DNA from 3 places in the Geobacillus zalihae genome. Region 3 is predicted to be linked to each of the others. Evidence: predicted binding sites of a transcription regulator. Region 3 holds the regulator's gene; each other region holds the start of a gene.
The links. Region 3 encodes Rex, which represses fermentation and respiration genes when NADH is low (regulators of the CRP and FNR family bind a similar motif). Its sites were predicted from a motif close to TTGTGAAATATTTCACAA; they were not measured.

Region 1: a site for Rex is predicted at 3,417-3,434, ahead of QWV57_RS02860 (cytochrome ubiquinol oxidase subunit I). Genes of this name have one in related genera too.
Region 2: a site for Rex is predicted at 2,575-2,592, ahead of nsrR (nitric oxide-sensing transcriptional repressor NsrR). Genes of this name have one in related genera too.

Annotation. Positions count from the first base shown of each region.
Region 1 is NZ_CP129217.1:551,564-556,688, reverse strand. Features, by position in the region: gene QWV57_RS02875 (DMT family transporter) at 1-90, opposite strand, end outside; guanidine-I (ykkC/yxkD leader) riboswitch at 149-252, opposite strand; gene QWV57_RS02870 (hypothetical protein) at 361-651, opposite strand; gene cydS (cytochrome bd oxidase small subunit CydS family protein) at 735-836, opposite strand; gene QWV57_RS02865 (cytochrome d ubiquinol oxidase subunit II) at 836-1,864, opposite strand; gene QWV57_RS02860 (cytochrome ubiquinol oxidase subunit I) at 1,861-3,198, opposite strand; gene QWV57_RS02855 (SpoVR family protein) at 3,482-4,903, opposite strand; gene QWV57_RS02850 (DedA family protein) at 5,052-5,125, shown strand, end outside.
Region 2 is NZ_CP129217.1:1,702,702-1,707,826, reverse strand. Features, by position in the region: gene QWV57_RS08700 (acyl-CoA dehydrogenase family protein) at 1-789, shown strand, start outside; gene speE (polyamine aminopropyltransferase) at 863-1,738, opposite strand; gene nsrR (nitric oxide-sensing transcriptional repressor NsrR) at 2,066-2,509, opposite strand; gene hmpA (NO-inducible flavohemoprotein) at 2,682-3,917, shown strand; gene purU (formyltetrahydrofolate deformylase) at 4,143-5,045, shown strand.
Region 3 is NZ_CP129217.1:254,695-259,819, forward strand. Features, by position in the region: gene QWV57_RS01385 (ABC-F family ATP-binding cassette domain-containing protein) at 1-545, opposite strand, end outside; gene moaC (cyclic pyranopterin monophosphate synthase MoaC) at 642-1,130, shown strand; gene QWV57_RS01395 (redox-sensing transcriptional repressor Rex) at 1,146-1,787, shown strand; gene tatA (twin-arginine translocase TatA/TatE family subunit) at 1,805-1,957, shown strand; gene tatC (twin-arginine translocase subunit TatC) at 1,978-2,721, shown strand; gene QWV57_RS01410 (YdiK family protein) at 2,903-3,082, opposite strand; gene QWV57_RS01415 (CPBP family intramembrane glutamic endopeptidase) at 3,079-3,813, opposite strand; gene groES (co-chaperone GroES) at 4,169-4,453, shown strand; gene groL (chaperonin GroEL) at 4,558-5,125, shown strand, end outside.

The DNA.
Region 1 (5,125 bases), 300 kb from region 3:
CCAAAAGCGGGCAAACCCGTTCGTATATTTCAGCGCGATCGCCCATACAACTTCGAACAAACCAGCAACTATTAAACAAACCCACGCCATGCCCCGTCCTCCTTTTTTAGCGAAAATAAAAAAGCCGCGAGAACGATCGAAACGATGCTCCTCCCGGGCTTTTGTCCCTCCGTGTACGCGAGCCGCGCCGCGCGTTTTCTCTCGGTCACAGGCCAGCCGTCTGGCAGCTGCGGAACCCTAGAAAACATTCCCTGTATTTACTTGGCTGCCAATCAGTATAACACGTCAGCCAAACGCTTGCAATCCATCCGCCTTCCGCGTATTTCCGACAGATGAAGGCCGAGGGGGCCCCCATCCGTCTTACACCGGGTCGTTATCGACGCCGCTGTACGATTCAATCGCTTGATCCAGCGCCCGATACGCCTCAGCGAAGGCGTTCGTCGCCGATTCATCTCCAGCCTCGGCCAGCTCCATTCGTGCATTGCGCGCATGGGTGACGGCGCGAATGACGTCTTCAATCATTTGTTTCTTCTCCCCAGAGCTCGCCTTCAATTGTTCAAGCTCATGGAGCGCCCCGTCAAGGCTCGTCGAACGCGGCTCTTCAAATGCCTGCTCCAATTGTTCTTTTACACGTTGCAGCACTTCTTTCATGATCGCCCACCCTTCCTTGATTCGTTGTCATCCGCTAGTGTGAGCGATTGGCGGCAAACTATGCATCCTTGTCTCCATCGCGTTCAGTCATTGATCCGTGCATCTTTCAATCCGGCCCAAAAGGCGGCAACGACGGAAAGGGCAACAATCATCAGCGGCGCATACATGATCAAAAACGTTTGCATCATCCTTTCCCTCCTTCCCATTTCCCTTTGACGTACGCTTTATTGAACAAAAAGAGGCGCATCAACAAATACAAAGACGGGATGAGCAGCAACAGCCCCGCGATAAACGCCGCAATTAACGCCACCGCCATCGTTTCATTGGTGAACCCATCGTAAATCGTCAAGTGCGGGTAAAGCAAATACGGATAATGCGAAATACCGTACGCATAAAATGCAAACGCGTATTGACACACCAGTGCGATAAACGCCCGGCCGAACCGTTGCTTTTTCCAAAGCCAATACACGGTAGCGGCAAAAAACAAAAATGAAACAGCCAACATCCATGCCATCTTCCATAAGTTGGCGTAATGCTCCGGATTATGGTAGCGCAGCTGGTAAATAATGAGCAGCGCCGACAACATCGTCGGCCCGCTCCAAAGAAGGGCATAGCGGCGCAGCAGCTCCCGCGCCCGCTCATCCCCGGCCGCGTTCGCATAATACGTCAAAAACACGGCGGAAATGTAAAGGACGCTTGTAACGCTCAGTAACACGACGCTCCACGACAGCGGGCTGGCAACCAACGCACCGTAATCAAGCGCCAATGCATGGCCGTTTTTTTCAACAAATCCGCCTTCCGAAATCGTCAAAACGATCGACAGCGAGGCAGGAATCAACAAGCCTGTCAATCCGTAAACGAGCAAATACCAGTTCCGCTCCGTCCCTCCGTAGGTGTGAAACGCATAGTACGAGCCGCGAATGGCGAGCAAAACAATCGAAATGCTGGCCGGAACAAGCAACACCGAGCCATAATAATACGCCGTTTTCGGGAAAAAGCCGACGATTCCGACAAAGAAAAAGACGAGAAAGACGTTTGTCACTTCCCATACTGGCGACAGATAGCGCTGGATGATGCGATGCAAAATATGTTGTTTGTTCGCCCAATGGCTGTAGGCGCTGAAAAACCCAGCTCCGAAGTCGATTGAAGCCACGATAATGTAGCCGAACAAAAACAGCCATAGCACCGAAATCCCGACCACTTCGAGCGTCATGGCGCCACCTCCCCGCGCTCCGCCAGCTCCCGCTCAATCGGGTTTTGGCGAAACAAACGGACAAGGACGATCACGCTTGCGATTCCTAATACGAGGTATAACGCACAAAACAACACAAGCATCACATCGACATGGGCAGACGATGTTGCGGCCTCGGCCGTTTTCATATAACCGCGCAAAATCCATGGCTGCCTGCCGACTTCCGCCAAGTACCATCCGGTTTCAATCGCGATCATCGACAACGGCCCCCCTGCGGTCAACAATCCAAAAAACCAGTTTTTCGCTGTCCATTTCCAACGAAAAATCGATCCAAGCCAATAAGCAGCCGATAAAATCATTAAAAACACGCCAATCGTCACCATGGCATCAAACAAATAGTGGATATAAAGCGGCGGGCGCTCATCTTTCGGAATGTCGTTCAGCCCCGTCACGACCGCCCCCGGGTGGTTGTGCGCCAAAATGCTTAACGCATATGGAATTTCAATGGCATACTTCACTTCCCCATCCTCCGTCAGCGTGCCAAATAACAAGAGCGGCGCGTGGGAGCTCGTTTCAAAATGCCATTCGGCCGCCGCCAGCTTTTCCGGCTGGTATTCGGTCAAAAACTTGCCTGACAAGTCGCCGACAAGAGCGCTCGCTACGGAAAAAATGAGCGCCGTTTTCATCGTCAAATGAAGCGCCTTGCGATGGTACACGTGTCGGTTGCCCTTCCATAAATGCCACGCCGCGATCGAAGCGAGCACGAACGCCGACGTCATATACGCCGTCGCCAGCACGTGGGCGACTTTTGTCGGCATGGCCGGATTGAACATTGCGGCGATCGGGTCGATGTTGATAAGCTCGCCGTTTTTCAACTCAAACCCTTGCGGCGTGTTCATAAAGGCGTTCACCATCGTAATAAACATGGCCGAAGCCGAAGAGCCGATCGCCACCGGAATGAGCAACAGCAAATGTTTTTTCTGGTTTTCAAACCGGTCCCATGTATACAGATAAATGCCGAGAAAAATGGCTTCAAAAAAGAAGGCGAACGTCTCCATAAACAGCGGCAAGCTGATCACTTGGCCAGCCAGCTGCATAAAGTTCGGCCATAAAAGCGACAGCTGCAAGCCGATCGCCGTTCCGGTCACAACCCCGACCGCCACCGTGATGACAAAGCCGCGCGTCCAACGACGGGCAAGCAAAATATAATGCATATCATGTTTCCGAATCCCAATCCACTGGGCAATGGCGATCATAAGCGGAATCCCAACGCCGATCGTGGCGTAAATGATGTGAAACGTCAGCGTCAACTCTGTCAGCACGCGGCTGAGCCACACTGAATCATACTCGCGCATATTTCATCCCCCCTGTGAAAACAGCCGTCCCATCAACGAAACGAACACGGCGGCCGCCGCCAAAAAACTAATCCATATGAGCCACGTTTCTTGCCGTTTCCACACGTTCATTCCCCTCCGTAAAGTCCTACATGACATAATTGTGATAAACATCACAAACCAGTTGTGTTTATTATCCCATAAACTTCCCGCTCTTATCCATCGCAAATTCGAATAATTTGTGACATTTTTCACATATCTGCCGTGACAAACAAAAAAAGCAGGATGCCCCTGCCGTTCGTGATCACAAATACTTCCGATGCACCGTCTTCCCGTCATACGTAAACAACATCGGCTTCTCTTCAACAACCGTCTCCATATGGACCGGACGGCCCCACAACTGATAAATGTAGGGCAATACTTTTTCCAAATACTTCAGATCGAGTTCGATCCCTTCATACCAATGTTTTAAATACAGCTCCCCATTGCGCATGTAGTCGCCGTCATTGACCGTGATATACGGAAACCCGCCGTTGACCCGCATGCTGACGAGTTGGTCGCGGATATGCTCCCAGTTTTTGTCGACGATTTTATATTCTTTTCCCTGTTTTTGGAACAAATACATATCTTCGCGCATGACGAGCTCTTTCGTCAAATAGTTGCGCAAAAACGAAATGTCGGATTCCAGTTCGCGCACTTCAAAAATTTTCGCCCTCCCCGACCCCGGCTTGACGCCGTATTTTTTCATCTCCTCAGTCGGGTTGTTCCACCGCTCTTCAATGTCTTCAAAAATTTTCAGTCCTAAATAATACGGATTGATGCCGGTGCGCGACGGTTGCACGACGTTGGCGTTCAGTTTCGCAAATTCAATCGCCTCATCGCTCGTCAAATCCATCTCGCGCAAAATGCGCTGATGCCAATACGTCGCCCAGCCTTCGTTCATGATTTTCGTCTCCAGCTGCGGCCAAAAATAAAGCATTTCCTCGCGCATCATCGTTAAAATGTCGCGTTGCCAATCCTCCAGTTCGCGGCTGTATTCTTCAATGAACAATAGCACATCTTTTTCCGGTTGCGGAGGAAACTTGCGCCGTTTTTTTCGCGGCGGCGTTTTCAGTTTGTTCCGCTCGTCAAGCGACCATAAATCGTCGTACGGCGTCGATGTTTTCGGAGGCTCCTCCTCTTCGTACACTTCCGTATCTTCCCACGTCCATGACAGCTTCGGCCGCAGGAGCGAGGGATCGATATGCTCCTGAATGGCCAAGACGGCATCCAAAAATTTTTCCACTTCCAATTTTCCGTATTGATGTTCATAATGCTTGATCCGCTCCGCTGTCGCCGCCATGCTTTCCACCATATCGCGCTTCGTGTTGCTGAAGCGGACGTTGTTTTTGAAAAAGTCGCTGTGAGCCAACACATGGGCGACGATCAGCTTATTTTGGATGAGCGTATTCGTATCGAGCAAAAACGCGTAGCAAGGGTCCGAATTGATGACGAGCTCGTAAATTTTGCTTAACCCTAAATCATAATGAAGCTTCATTTTGTAAAACTGTTTCCCAAAGCTCCAATGGGAAAATCGCGTCGGCATTCCGTAGGCGCCAAACGTATAAAGAATGTCCGCCGGACAAATTTCATAACGCATCGGATAAAAATCAAGGCCAAATCCTTCCGCAATTTCGGTAATTTCGGCAATGGCCCGTTCCAGCTCTTTCAGCTCGCCCTTCCGCATCCATCTCCCCCCTTTTTCCTCTTATCACAATGTATGAGGGAAAAGAAATTTTGATACGTTGAATCATTGCCCATGCTTTCCATTTCTGCCTGCCGTCCGTTATAATTTGTGTTGTACACGACATATTTCCATAAAGCGTGGTGATCGTTTGCATCAATATTGGCATCATTTCATTGAACATTTTGGCTACATCGGCATTATGGTTGCGCTGATGCTCGGCAT
Region 2 (5,125 bases), 1.4 Mb from region 3:
TCTGAACGGACAACTGGCAGCCCGGCGCGCGGCGGTAAACCGGAAACGACGGCCGTCTTTCGCCATGGCCGCTTTGTGCTTCGGGGGCGAAAGACATTTGCATCGTTAGCCCCTGCGCTCGATTACGTCTTAATTTCCGCCACGATGGAAGACGGTCGGGTCGGTGAATTTCTCGTGCCGATGTCTGCTTCAGGCATTCGCATCGAACCGACGTGGAACACGCTTGGCATGCGGGCGACGCGCAGCGATGATCTTGTTCTTGAAGAAGTCGAAGTCGACCAAGAGGCGCTCGTAGAGACGCTTGGAGAAGCGAACGAAGCTGCTCCGGCGCAAGGATGGCTGTTGCACGTGCCGGCTTGTTACTTAGGCATCGCCATTGCGGCGCGCAATGAGGCGCTTCGCTTTGCCAAGACGTACCAGCCTAATACCCTGCCTCACCCAATCGCCTCGACGCCCGAAGTACAGCGGAAAATCGCTGAAATGGAATGGCGCCTCACCCATGCGCGCCATTTCCTGTACGCGGTCGCCGATTTATGGGATCGCTATCCGGAAAAACGGATGGAAATGAAAGAGGAGTTGGCAACAGCCAAATTGGTCGCCACCAATACCGCGCTTGAAGTCGTCGATTGGGCGATGCGCATTGTCGGCGGACAAAGCTTGTTTGCTGACAATCCGCTTCAGCGGCATTACCGTGACGTCCGCGCTGGGCTCTACAACCCGCCTGCTGACGACTTGACGCTTCAATGGCTTGCTAAGCGGGCATTGTCTCACAACCCACCTGCTCCATAAAACAGAACGGATTCAAGCAACACGAAAAAGCTGTCCCTGCTTTGTGGGGGACAGCTTTTTTGATGCCAAGCGGTTATTCCACCTCAAGCGCCGAACGCAAAAATGCCGGCAACGCGAAACATTGGCGAAAGATCCCATCGTTCACATATTTCGTGTCATTTGGAATGGTAGTCTGCACCGGAAAATCGAGCGGCCGTTTCGAGCCGATCGTAAAGCTCCACAACCCTCCTGGATACGTCGGCACCACGGCGGTGTACACAAGCACATGCGGGAACAGTTCGCGAATATTGCGGTACGTCCGCTTCAAAATATCCAGATGGAAAATCGGCGACTGGCTTTGGCAGACCATCAGCCCATCCGCTTTCAACGCGCGATGGACGTTGGCGTAAAACTCCGGTGAAAACAAGGCTTCCGCCGGGCCGACTGGGTCGGACGAGTCGATCATAATGACGTCGTAGACGCTTTCCTTCCCTTGCACAAACTTGACGCCATCATCATAAACAAACCGCACGCGCGGATCCGATAAGTTGCCGGAGACGGCTGGCAAATGCTCTTTGCACGCCCGGACGACTTTTTCGTCGATTTCCACCATGTCGATGGCTTCAAGATGAGCGTATTTCGCCGTCTCACGAGCTGCGCCGCAGTCGCCGCCGCCGATGATGAGCACCCGCTTCGCTTCCGGATGAAACTGCAGCGGCACGTGCGAAATCATTTCGTTATAAATATGGCCGTCAATCGAGGTCGTTTGCACGACGCCATCGAGTACGAGCATGCGGCCAAAATCGTACGAATCCAAAATCATCACATGCTGGTACTCGGACGGCTCGGCAAAAATCACCTCTTTGATTCGATAGCTGATTTTTAAGTTGTCGCGATCATCTTCGGTGAGCCAAAGCTCTCCATTGTCCATATGCAAGTAAGGTGGCAAAGCGTTTCCTTCGTGTTTCATTGTGACCTCCTTTAGTCATGCAGATGTTTTCACACCTTTCTAATCTTAATATATTCTTCGTCTTGTGGCAAACAAAGGGGATGTGATCGGCCGGTGCCGGACGTATTCATCCCGCCGCCCATGTTTGACGACTGGTTTCGTTTTTCCAACTGATGATCGTTCTTGCCGCCACATCCCGCGCAAAGGCCGAGCGCCAAGGTGCCAATCGCCGCAAAGGCCGCCATCGGTTTCGCATCATCCCGCGTCTTCCTTCCGTAGAGCGATGCTTAGTGATCGTGTGCCTGCCAAACGCCAAAAAACTCTCCAGCTTATAGCCAGAAAGTTTCCTCAACCGCGCCGCTCTTTCAATAAAGAACGAAGCGACGCTCGGTCTTCAAGCAAGTCGGCGAGCGTATACGCATCCAGCACACGCAAAAACGCCTCTAACGCCTCGTGAAGTGCGAAGCGAAGCCGACATACCGGCGTTAAGACGCACTCATTGCCGTGGGCGGCAAAACACTCGACAAGCGACAAGTTTTCCTCCGTTTCGCGAACAACCGCGCCGATGACAATCTCCGCGGGGCGTTTCGCAAGGCGGATTCCACCGTTGCGCCCACGGATCGTTTCAATGTAGCCGAGTTTGCCAAGCTCATAGACGATTTTGCTTAAATGATGCTCTGAAATGGAAAAGGCAGCGGCAATGTCTTTGATGTTTGTTTTTTCTTCTTCATCAAGCGCGCCTAAAAACAAGAGGACGCGCAAGGCGTATTCCGTATAGTTCGTCAACTGCATCGTGATTCACAACCTTTAAGCGACATTCTTGATCCCATTGTACCACACCTGATTCGAACGGAGAATTGTGAACAATTTATTAAAGATGTATTTGAAATATTGCTTTTTTCGCAGTGCTCATGGTTGAATAAAAGATGTATTAAAAATACATGTTTTACAAGGGGATGAAATCATGACAACGACAACGAAATTGCATCCAAAAACGATTGAAATTGTGAAATCAACGGTGCCTGTCTTGGAAACACATGGCGAACAAATTACGAAGCGGTTTTATGAACTCATGTTTTCCAATCATCCGGAACTGCTCCATATTTTCAACCACGCCAACCAAAAGCAAGGGCGGCAGCAACGCGCCTTGGCCGCAGCCGTGTATGCGGCAGCGCGCTATATCGACCAGCTTGATGCGATTTTGCCGGTTGTGCGGCAAATCGGCCATAAACACCGCAGCTTAGGAATCAAACCAGAACAATACCCGATCGTCGGAAAGCATTTGTTGCTGGCGATCAAAGACGTGCTCGGCGACGCCGCCACCGACGAAGTGATCACGGCTTGGGCGGAAGCATATGAAGCCATTGCGTCCGTTTTCATTCAAGTGGAAAAAGAGCTCTACGATGAGGCAGCGGCCAAACACGGAGGCTGGCGTGACTTTCGCCGATTTGTCGTCGTGAAAAAGGTGAAAGAAAGCGGCGTCATTACTTCGTTTTATTTGGAGCCGGAAGACGGCAAGGCCATCAGTGATTATTTGCCGGGTCAATACGTGAGCGTCAAACTGTCGATTCCGGGCGAGACGTATACGCATATTCGCCAATACAGCTTATCGGATGCACCTGGAAAAGGGTATTACCGCATCAGCGTCAAACGGGAAGCAGCTACAGCGGACAAGCCGGCCGGCATTGTTTCCAACTATTTGCATGATCATGTCCAAGAGGGCGACGTGCTCGAGCTTAGCGCTCCAGCCGGCGATTTTACGCTTGATTTGTCCAAAACGACGCCGGTTGTGTTCATCAGCGGCGGCGTCGGCATCACTCCGCTTTTGAGCATGGCGCATACGTTGGCCATCCGCCAACCGACCCGCCCAGCGGCGTTTTTGCATGCTGCTTTGAATGGCCGCGTGCACGCGTTTGACGAGGAGCTTCGGATGTTGGCGGAACGCCCGTCATTTTCTTATCATATTTGTTATGAGTCGCCATCCGACGAGGACCGCCGCCATCCATATTTTGGAAAAGAAGGGCGGATTGACCTTGCATGGATGCAATCCGTGATCCCGACGAAAGACGCAGACTTTTATTTCTGCGGCCCGGTGCCGTTTATAAAAACCGTCTATCGCGCTCTAAAACAATGGGGTGTGCCAGAGGAGCACATCCATTACGAATTTTTCGGCCCGGCCGGCGATTTGACGAAAGACTGAGAGAGGTTTTTCGCTTGCCAGGGGGCTGACCCAAAAGGGTCATTTTCCTTAACAAAACACAACATATTGTTCCTTAATAATTGTTTTATACCTATATACGGTAATAAGAAAGGGTGTCCCGATCCTTTTGGGACACCCTCCTTTTGTTATCTTCCCTGTTGGCAAGTTCATGAATTTTTTGTATGATGAATGGCAAGGAAAAGCAAGAAAAGGGAGAGACAACGCATGACGACATTTCGCCAACATCGCTGGCAATCATTTTTGCAAGGTTACGAGCAACGCGCTCGAATCCTTATTTCCTGCCCAGATCGCCCGGGCATCGTCGCGGCGGTGACGTCGTTTCTGTACGAACAAGGGGCGAATATCGTTGAATCGAGCCAATACTCGACTGACCCTGAGGGAGGGACGTTTTTTCTCCGCTTGGAGTTCGACTGTCCGAACATCGCCGAGCGAAAAGAAGAGATCGAAGCGGCGTTCGCCCCGATCGCTGCTGAATTTCAGATGCGTTGGCAGCTTCGGCTGCACAACGATATTCGGCGAATCGCGATTTTTGTCTCCAAAGCCGAGCATTGTCTGCTTGAACTTCTTTGGCAATGGCAGGCGGGAGAGCTGATCGCCGACATCGCCCTTGTCATCAGCAACCACCCCGACTTGCGCGAGACGGTCGAGTCGTTTGGCATCCCGTATGTGCATATTCCGGTGACGAAAGAAACGAAAGCGGACGCCGAAGCCGAACAAATCCGTCTGCTTCGTGACTATCAGATCGACACCATCGTGCTTGCCCGCTACATGCAAATTTTGTCGCCGGCGTTTGTCGCTGAATTCCCGGGACGGATCATCAACATCCACCACTCATTTTTGCCCGCCTTTATCGGCGCGCGTCCGTATGAGCGGGCGTATGAGCGCGGCGTCAAATTGATCGGCGCCACATCGCACTACGTCACCGACGATTTGGATGAAGGGCCGATCATTGAGCAGGACGTCGCCCGCGTGGATCACCGCCACCATCCGGACGACTTAAAGCGGATCGGCCGACTGATTGAAAAAACGGTGCTCGCCCGGGCGCTTCGGTGGCATTTGGAAGACCGGGTCATCATCCACGGAAACAAAACGATCGTGTTTTATTGAAACCAAGCGGGAGAGGATTTTTCCTTTCCCGCATGGTATAATGAAGACAAGCAGGATTTCGCCGCCCAAAGAGCGAAATT
Region 3 (5,125 bases):
AGCAATTTCCCAAGGGCAAGCCGCGTCCGCTGTCCGCCGCTTAACGACGAGACCGGCGTAGTTTTATAATCATATGAGGAAAACTGCAGCCCGTGCAAAACGGAGCGGATGTCGGCTTCGTATTGGTAGCCGCCTTGTTCTTTGTATTGTTCTTGCAGCTCGTCATACATTTTCAGCGTTTTTTCATAGCGAGCGGGATCGGCGAGTACGTCCGGGTCGCCGAGTTGCATGCTGAGTTCGGCGAGCTGTTTTTCGAGTCCTAGAAGCGGGGTGAATACCTCAAGCATTTCGTCCCAAATGGAACGCGGCGAGTCGAGCCCGCTGTTTTGCGCCAAATAGCCGATTTTGATATGGTTTGGTTTGATGATTTTGCCGCTGTCGAAAGAGAGTTCACCGGCGATGATTTTCAACAATGTCGATTTTCCCGCTCCGTTGCGGCCGACAAGGGCGATTCGGTCGCGGGACTGTATTTCTAGTTTTATATTCGATAAAATAAGGTCAGCGCCGAAATATTTCGTGAGCCCGTGCACTTGCAAAATGATCATGTCCGTCACCTCGCGAATAGTTTAACGCAAGTCGCGAAAACGGTCAAAGACGAATGATGAAAAATCGTGTATAGTGTATAAATGGAGGAGATTGTATTGTCATCGTTCACTCATTTCAATGAACAAGGGCGCGCGAAAATGGTTGATATTACGCACAAAGAAGATACTGTGCGAGTGGCTGTGGCGCAAACGAGCGTGACTGTCAGCCGGGAAATTTACGAAAAAATGACGAGCAATGCGATCGAGAAAGGGGATGTGCTCGCCGTCGCTCAAGTGGCGGGGGTGATGGCGGCGAAGAAGACAGCTGACCTTATTCCAATGTGTCACCCGCTTATGTTAAAGGGTGTGGACATTGCTTTTGCTTGGGAAAACGATGGAGAAGCGCATAAGCTCGTCATCACGGCAACGGTGAAAACGAAAGGGAGCACAGGAGTGGAAATGGAAGCGCTGACGGCCGCTTCGGTCTGTGCGTTGACAGTGTACGATATGTGCAAGGCGCTTGATAAAGGAATGGTCATCGGTCCGACGTATTTGGTCGAAAAAACGGGCGGGAAGTCTGGCCATTACCGACGGAAAACCGATTAGCTAGGGGATGAGATCATGAGCAACGAACAACCGAAAATTCCGCAGGCAACCGCCAAACGGCTGCCGCTTTACTATCGGTTTTTGAAAAACTTGCACGCTTCCGGCAAGCAACGCGTCTCCTCTGCCGAGTTGAGCGAGGCGGTGAAAGTCGATCCGGCGACGATCCGCCGTGATTTCTCCTATTTTGGCGCGCTTGGCAAAAAGGGATACGGGTATAATGTCAATTATTTGTTGTCGTTTTTCCGCCGGACGCTTGAAGAGGATGAGGTGACCGAAGTCGCCTTGTTTGGCGTCGGCAATTTAGGCACCGCCTTTTTAAACTATAATTTTTCGAAAAACAACAATACGAAAATCGTGATGGCGTTTGATGTCGATGAGCGGAAAGTAGGGACGACAGTCGGCGGGGTGCCGGTCTATCATCTCGATGAGTTGGAGGAGCGGCTTCACGAAAACATCCCGGTCGCCATTTTAACCGTGCCGGCCGCCGCGGCTCAAGCGCTGACCGACCGCCTTGTCGCGCAAGGAATTAAAGGCATTTTAAACTTTACTCCGGCGCGGTTGAACGTGCCGAACCATATTCGCGTCCATCATATCGATTTAGCCATTGAGCTGCAGTCGCTCGTCTATTTTTTGAAAAACTATCCATCGCCATCGTAAAAAGGAGAGAACAACACATGAAATATTTGTTGCTCGTTGCTGTGATTTTGTTGCTGTTTGGCACGAAAAAGCTGCCGGAGTTGGGGCGGTCGTTCGGCCAGTCGCTTCGCGAGTTTAAAGACGCCACAAAAGGGCTCGCTGATGACGAAGAAACGAAAACCGACCGATGACAAGGCAGGATGGGGAAACAATGAATGACAAAGAAATGTCGGTGTATGAGCATCTGGGTGAACTGCGAAAACGGCTCATCATCGTGCTCATCTTTTTTGCTGCGGCGCTTGTCGTTAGTTTCTTTTTTGTCGATGATGTCATTTTGTATTTGCAGCGAACGGCCGAGGCGAAGCATTTGACCATGAACGCCTTCCGCCTCACCGATCCGATTAAAGTGTATTTTCAGTTTGCCTTTGTCATCGCGGCTGTACTGTCGGCTCCGGTGCTGTTGTATCAAATTTGGGCGTTTGTCAGCCCCGGTCTGTATGAAAAAGAGCGGAAAGTGACGTTAAGCTATATCCCGGCGTCGATCGTTCTTTTTTTAGCAGGCGTCAGCTTCGCTTATTTCGTCTTGTTTCCGTTTGTCGTTCGATTTATGAGCCAGCTGGCTGACCAACTAGGGGTTCAACAAATGATCGGCATTAATGAATATTTTCAGTTTTTGCTTCAGCTCGTGCTGCCGTTTGGCATCGTGTTTCAGCTGCCGATCGTCGTGTTGTTTTTCACCCGCTTAGGGCTTATTACGCCGCAGCTTCTTGTTCGCATCCGCAAGTATGCGTATTTGGCGCTGCTTATTTTAGCGGCGGTCATTACGCCGCCGGATGTGCTGTCGCAAGTGATCGTCATGATTCCGCTCACCATTTTGTATGAAGGAAGCATTTGGGTGGCGCGCATCGGCTATCGGAAAGCGCAGCGAGCAGCCGAGGAGGAAGGCAATGAGTGAGGCGGGACGAAAAACATTGAGAGGAAAGCGAGCAAGGCCGGGCCAAACGAAGGGGCCGTCTCAAAAGCCGCAACACAGGACTTTGAGGCCGGCCTCTTGTTTTTTGTTTCCATTTTCACGATATGATCGCCGTCATGAGACTGATGTTCTGGTCCCTTCCCGTCCGAATCACGGGAAGGGGTCAGCGTTTTGAGGCGAAAAGAAGGCGAAGGGCGGTGCCGAAATCAAAGGCAGCGAGCGCCGCTAAAGCGATGGTGGAGACGTTCCAAACCGTTTCATGAGCACTTTCGATGGCCAAATACGTAAACATTGAGCCTAAGACGAAATACGGAAGCGAAAACAGCTGAGGGTTTCGCATCATAGCCAAACCCTCCAAACGGCGAGCGGCAGCTCGGACTGGCGCATCATGTTCTCAATCTCGTCGGCCAACAGCGTCTGCATGGCGACGACGAACGTATTCATGGCGACATGGGCGAAAATCGGCACGAAAATGCGTCCGGTTTTCGCGTATAAAAACGCGAATACCATCCCCATGGACGTGTACAAAAGCAAATGCTCCGGCTCCATATGGACAAGGGCAAACAAGAGCGAACTGACAAGCGCAGCAAGCCAAAAGTTGTATTTTTCATAAAGCGAGCCGAAAATGATTTTGCGGAAGATAATCTCCTCCAAAATCGGGCCGATGACGGAGGTGACGACGATAAGCAGCGGCGTCAGGCGGATGATATCGATGATTTGCCTTGTATTTTCCGACCCTGGTTTGATGCCGAGCAACCGCCATTCGATGTTGGCGGCGATGCTTTGCGCCGTGAGCGCCAAAAAGACGCCCAAGACCGCCCACATCCACGAGGAACCAAGCGGCAGCCGCCGCATCATTCGTTCGTTGCGGTCACCGCGGAGCAGCCATAGGATAATGACAAAAGCGAGCAGGAAACTAATGATCGCCCAATACCCGGAAGCCAGTTTGGCGGCTTCGAGGCGGCTTTCCGTTCCTTGGCCGACGCCGAGGGCGCGAAGAAGCGGCACGCCGACAAAGGCGGACAGCTGCATGACGATATACGTGATGATGACGTACCAGTGGTTGCGTTTCAAACCCTCTACCCCTTTTATTTCAAATTATATCCGTATTGTAGCACATGTATGGCGAAAATAGTAAGAAAACTGCATCCTCGCATCCCACCTCACCGCCGTAAAAAAATTAACCGGAGCCGTTTATCAGTCCGAGGAATGTGAAATAATGAAAATGAGCTCCGCGCGGATGGGGAGTAGAGGCAAAACAACCGGCTCCTTTTGCTCTTTCTTCTTTAGGAGAGAAAAACAGTTATTTTTTTGCATTTCCTACTTGCAAAACGGAAAGAAGTTCATTAATATTATAAGTGTGTTAGCACTCGATAGTGATGAGTGCTAATAAGAACGGCGAAAACTATCGTTAAGGAGGTCGTTTCCCGTGTTGAAGCCATTAGGCGATCGCATTGTCATTGAAGTCGTGGAAACAGAAGAAAAAACGGCTAGCGGCATTGTGCTGCCGGATACGGCGAAAGAAAAACCGCAAGAAGGCCGCGTTGTCGCTGTCGGTGCAGGCCGCGTGCTCGATAACGGCCAACGCATCGCGCCGGAAGTCGAAGTTGGCGACCGCATTATCTTCTCGAAATATGCGGGCACAGAAGTGAAATACGACGGCAAAGAATACTTAATTTTGCGCGAAAGCGATATTTTGGCTGTCATCCGCTAATATATGCGTTCATCACATAAACATTCCGAAAACATACTGGGTACTTAATCGGATACTTAACTTGTGGCACGCAGTCCAACAATTTCATAAGGAGGTAACGGGGTATGGCAAAACAAATCAAGTTCAGCGAAGAAGCGCGCCGTGCGATGTTGCGCGGGGTGGACAAACTTGCAGACGCAGTGAAAGTCACATTAGGTCCGAAAGGCCGCAACGTCGTATTGGAGAAAAAATTCGGTTCGCCGCTCATCACGAATGACGGGGTAACAATCGCGAAAGAAATCGAACTCGAAGACCCGTTTGAAAACATGGGCGCGAAATTGGTCGCTGAAGTCGCCAGCAAAACGAACGACATCGCTGGGGACGGTACAACAACCGCTACGGTATTGGCTCAAGCGATGATCCGCGAAGGCTTGAAAAACGTGGCTGCTGGTGCCAATCCGATGGGCATCCGCCGCGGGATTGAAAAAGCGGTTGCGGTTGCTGTTGAAGAATTAAAAGCCATCTCCAAACCGATCAAAGGGAAAGAGTCGATCGCCCAAGTGGCTGCGATTTCGGCTGCTGACGAAGAAGTCGGTCAATTGATCGCTGAAGCAATGGAACGCGTCGGCAACGATGGCGTCATCACGCTCGAAGAATCGAAAGGCTTCACGACGGAACTCGACGTTGTCGAAG